DNA from 2 places in the Streptomyces sp. NPDC102274 genome. Region 2 is predicted to be linked to the other one. Evidence: riboswitches for the same ligand, from Rfam matches in the RefSeq annotation. Region 2 holds a riboswitch; the other holds the start of a gene.
What was found. A riboswitch is a leader RNA that binds a small molecule or an ion and turns the genes downstream of it on or off. The one in region 2 is predicted to bind glycine.
Positions count from the first base shown of each region.

Region 1: it holds a riboswitch for glycine, as region 2 does, so the genes downstream of both, gcvP (aminomethyl-transferring glycine dehydrogenase) here and gcvT (glycine cleavage system aminomethyltransferase GcvT) in region 2, are expected to answer to the same signal.

Region 1 is NZ_JBIWLW010000029.1:108,700-110,896, reverse strand. It holds gene ACIRQP_RS31155 (DNA polymerase IV) at 1-700, shown strand, start outside; gene ACIRQP_RS31150 (PRC-barrel domain-containing protein) at 595-993, opposite strand; glycine riboswitch at 1,117-1,214, shown strand; gene gcvP (aminomethyl-transferring glycine dehydrogenase) at 1,392-2,197, shown strand, end outside.
Region 2 is NZ_JBIWLW010000026.1:48,009-50,205, reverse strand. It holds gene gcvT (glycine cleavage system aminomethyltransferase GcvT) at 1-1,021, opposite strand, end outside; glycine riboswitch at 1,168-1,267, opposite strand; gene ACIRQP_RS29200 (AAA family ATPase) at 1,439-2,176, shown strand.

The DNA.
Region 1 (2,197 bases), on a different contig from region 2:
GCGGACCGTCGTCCTCAAGGTGCGGCGGTACGACTTCTCGACCCTGACCCGCTCGGAGACCCTGCGCGGGCCCACGGACGACCCGGGGGTGGTGCGGGAGGCCGCGGGGCGGCTGCTGGAGTCGGTGGACACCACGGGCGGTGTAAGGCTGCTCGGGGTGGGTGTGACGGGGCTCGCGGACTTCACGCAGGAGGACCTCTTCGCCCAGGCGGCGGCCGACGAGGCAGCCGCCTGGGCGCACGCGTCGGCGGACGGGCGCGAGCGCGAGCCGGTGGGTGCGGACGCGGCGGGGACCGCGGGTGCGGGCGCGGGAGGGGCGGTCGGTGACGGGACCGCGGCGCCCGGGGCGGCCGGGCGCGGCGGCGGTGGGCCCGCGGAGATACCGGAAGCGCCCGCCGAGCGGCGTTTCCCGGCGGGACACGACGTACGCCATCGGGAGTTCGGTGCGGGCTGGGTGCAGGGCAGCGGGTTGCGGAGGGTCACCGTACGATTCGAGGAGCCGGGGTCCGCGCCGGGGCGGGTACGGACCTTCTGGGCCGACGACCCCGATCTGGAGCTCTCCGAGCCGCTGCCCCTGGTGCCAGGGGAGGCGGGTCAGTCGTCCTGGCCGGCCAGCCGACCGAAGTCGCGTTCGGAGTCACGGTCGGACAGGGACGAGGGCCGTTCGGGTGGCTCGGGGTCCGGAAGGGCCAGGCCGTAGTGGTGGTAGAGCTGGAGTTCCTGGTCGGGGGAGAGATGCCGGCCGACACCGAAATCGGGGGCGTCGCGGATCAGCGCACGCTCGAACGGGATCCGCAGACCGTCCTGGGACAGTGTGCTGGGGGCGAGGGGGACGAAGGCGTCGCGACTGAAGAGTCCGGTACGGACGGCGGCCCACTCCGGGATCCCGGTGGCGTCGTCGAGGTACACCTCGTCGACTGTCCCGAGCTTATGGCCGTTGCGGTCGAACGCCTTGCGGCCTATCAGACTGCGCGGATCAATGTCGGTCTCCACGGTCCCTCCAACTGGTCGCAACTGGTCGCAACTGCTTGTGAATACTACAAAAGTGCAGATTTCGGACGTCGGCCACTCGAAAGTTGTGCCGAGGGCCGCGCTGGTAGGCTGGCAAGCGGCTGCTGACCCCGTGCGGGAGAGTCCTCCGGAGAGATGGCCGGAGGCGCCGAAGGAGCAAATCCTCCCCGGAATCTCTCAGGCCCCCGTACCGCACGGACGAGGTCACTCTGGAAAGCAGGGCGGGCGTCGGACGGCATCCGCTCTCACCGACGGTGAAAGCCGGGCTGCCTCCGGGCGGGCCGGTGAAGCTCTCAGGTCGAGATGACAGAGGGGGAGGCCGTTCGGGCACCCGTGTCTCGGTGCCCCTCACAGGTCGCGTCGACCAGGAGGCCTCCGCAATGACCGTCAACCGCATTCCGCTCTCCCAGCTGGAGCGAGGCACCCCCTTCGAGCAGCGCCACATCGGGCCCGACGCGCCGGCGCAGGCGAAGATGCTGGCGCAGGTCGGCTACGGCTCGCTCGACGAGCTGACCGCCGCCGCGGTGCCGGACGTCATCAAGAGCACGGAGGCTCTGCGGCTTCCGGGGGCACGCACCGAGGCCGAGGTGCTGGCCGAGCTGCGCTCCCTCGCGGACCGCAATCAGGTGCTCGCGCCGATGATCGGGCTCGGCTACTACGGCACGTACACGCCGTCGGTGATCCTGCGCAATGTCATGGAGAACCCGGCCTGGTACACCGCGTACACGCCGTACCAGCCGGAGATCTCCCAGGGCCGGCTGGAGGCGCTGCTCAACTTCCAGACGGTCGTGGCCGAGCTGACCGGGCTGCCGACCTCGGGGGCCTCGCTGCTGGACGAGGGCACCGCGGCGGCGGAGGCCATGGCGCTCGCCCGCCGGGTCGGCAAGGTCAAGGGCGGTGTCTTCCTGGTGGACGCCGACGCGCTGCCGCAGACCATCGCCGTGATCGAGACCCGCGCCGAGCCGACCGGTGTCGAGGTCGTCGTCGCGGACCTGAGCGAAGGAATTCCGGCCGAGGTCGCCGAGCGCGGGGTCTTCGGAGTGCTGCTCCAGTACCCGGGCGCCTCGGGGGCCGTACGGGACATCAGGCCCGTGGTCGAGCAGGCGCACGGCCTCGGCGCGATCGTCACCGTCGCCGCCGATCTGCTCGCGCTGACGCTCCTCACCTCACCGGGTGAGCTGGGCGC
Region 2 (2,197 bases):
GGGCGCCCGAGGTGACCTCTCCCACGACGGCGCCCCCGGCTACCACCTGGTACCCGGCGCGCGGGACCCGGCGGCCCTCGGCGATCAGGCCGACGAGCTTGCGGGGCGGGGCGGACGTGGCGCGCTCGGCGGCGGCCTGAAGGGCCTCGCGGCCGACGAAGGCGCCGCCGTTCGAGGTCTTCTCGAACTTCACGACCCGGCCGAGACCGGCGTCGAACGGGGTCAGGGCGGTGGACAGCTCGTTCCCGTACAGCGGCATACCGGCTTCGAGCCGGAGGGTGTCACGGCAGGACAGCCCGCAGGGCACCAGCCCGACGCCCTCGCCGGCCTCGGTCAGCGCCTGCCACAGCCGCTCGGCGTACCGGGGCTCGACGAACAGCTCGAAGCCGTCCTCGCCGGTGTAGCCGGTACGCGCGATCAGCGCGGGGACACCGGCGACGGTGCCCGGCAGGCCCGCGTAGTACTTGAGGCCGTCCAGATCGGCGTCGGTCAGCGACTTCAGGATGCCCGGGGACTCGGGGCCCTGGACCGCCAGCAGCGCGTACGCGTCGCGGTCGTCGCGTACGGCCGCGTCGAACCCCTCGGCGCGGGCGGTCAGCGCGTCCAGCACGGTCTGGGCGTTGGAGGCGTTGGCGACGACCATGAAGGTCTCCTCGCCGAGACGGTAGACGATCAGGTCGTCCAGGATCCCGCCGTCCTCCCGGCAGATCATGGTGTAGCGGGCGCGGCCCACGGCGACGGCGCCGATATTGCCGACGAGCGCGTAGTCGAGGAGGTCGCCGGCGGCCGGTCCCGAGACGGTGATCTCACCCATGTGGGAGAGATCGAAGAGACCGGCGCGGGTGCGGACGGCGTGGTGCTCGTCGCGCTCGCTCGCGTACCGCAGCGGCATGTCCCAGCCCGCGAAGTCGGTCATGGTCGCGCCCAGTGCGCGGTGCGTGGCGTCGAGGGCGGTGAGACGCGGGGTGCCGGGGGCGGCGGGGCCGGGCGTGCTGGTGCTGCTCGGGGGGACATGGCTCATCGGTGTGACTCCCAGGGCATGACGGCGAGGACGGTCCTCCCCATCTGTCATCGGAACCTGAGAGGTTCATCATGGCCACCGTAAGAGCGGTCATGACTTGCACCTTGGGTGGAGCCGCAGAGCTGCGGCCCGCTTTTCAGATCTGCCTCATCCACGCGGTACGGGGCCTGAGAGATTCAAGGGAGGGTCTTGCTCCTTCGGCGCCCGGCGCACACACGGTGACCGGGACTCTCCCGCGCGGATTCAAACGGCCGGTATGCAGTTGGCGGGCACATCATCGCACGCATCGCCGCCGAGCGGGGAGCCCGGTCCACAACTCGCCCGCCCCCGCAAAAAGCTTGTGGCGCATTACCATTTCTTTACACTTCATGGGCAAGGTTCATGGGCCAGGTCGACTGAGCTGACAGGGGGACGGCGATGATGTCGCAGGGGTCCGGTACGTACGCGACGACCGCGGGGATGCCGGCACAGACGGGCACGGCCGCGCAGCCGGGCGCACCCGCACGGGACGGTGCGGTCCGGGACGGCGCGGCTCGCGTGGCGCGGGTCGTCCGGGATCTGCGGGGGCGGGGGCCCGCCGCCGAGGGCGGCCGGGCGCGGGGCCGCGGCACGAAGAGTCTCGTCTTCGCCGAAGGGGATCTGGTGGTCGTCTCCGGGCTGCCGGGCAGCGGCAAGTCCACCCTGATCCGGCGGGCCGCCGAGGCCACCGGTATCGACTCCCAGGACACCAGGGACCGCTGGGCGCGCCGGCTGCCGGGCGCCCTGCCGTACGCCGTCTACCGCCCGCTCGTCCGGCTCGCGCACTACGCGGGGCTGCGGCGCGCGCTCGGCTCCGGCGAGAGCGTCGTCGTCCATGACTGCGGTACGCAGAGATGGGTACGGAGCTGGCTGGCCCGTGAGGCCCGTCGGCGTGGCCGCCGGCTCCATCTCGTCCTGCTGGACGTCCCGCCCGAGGTGGCGCGCGAGGGCCAGCGGGAGCGCGGCCGGGGCGTGTCCGGCTACGCCTTCGCCCGGCACCGCCGCGCGGTCCGCCGCCTGCTCGCCGACGCCGAGACGGGCCGCCTCCCCCGGGGCTGCGCCTCGGCGGTGCTCCTGGACCGGGACGCGGCGCGGGCCCTGGAGCGGATCGCCTTCCCGGCCACCCGGGCGGATTGAGCCAACAGGCGGGCCGGACGG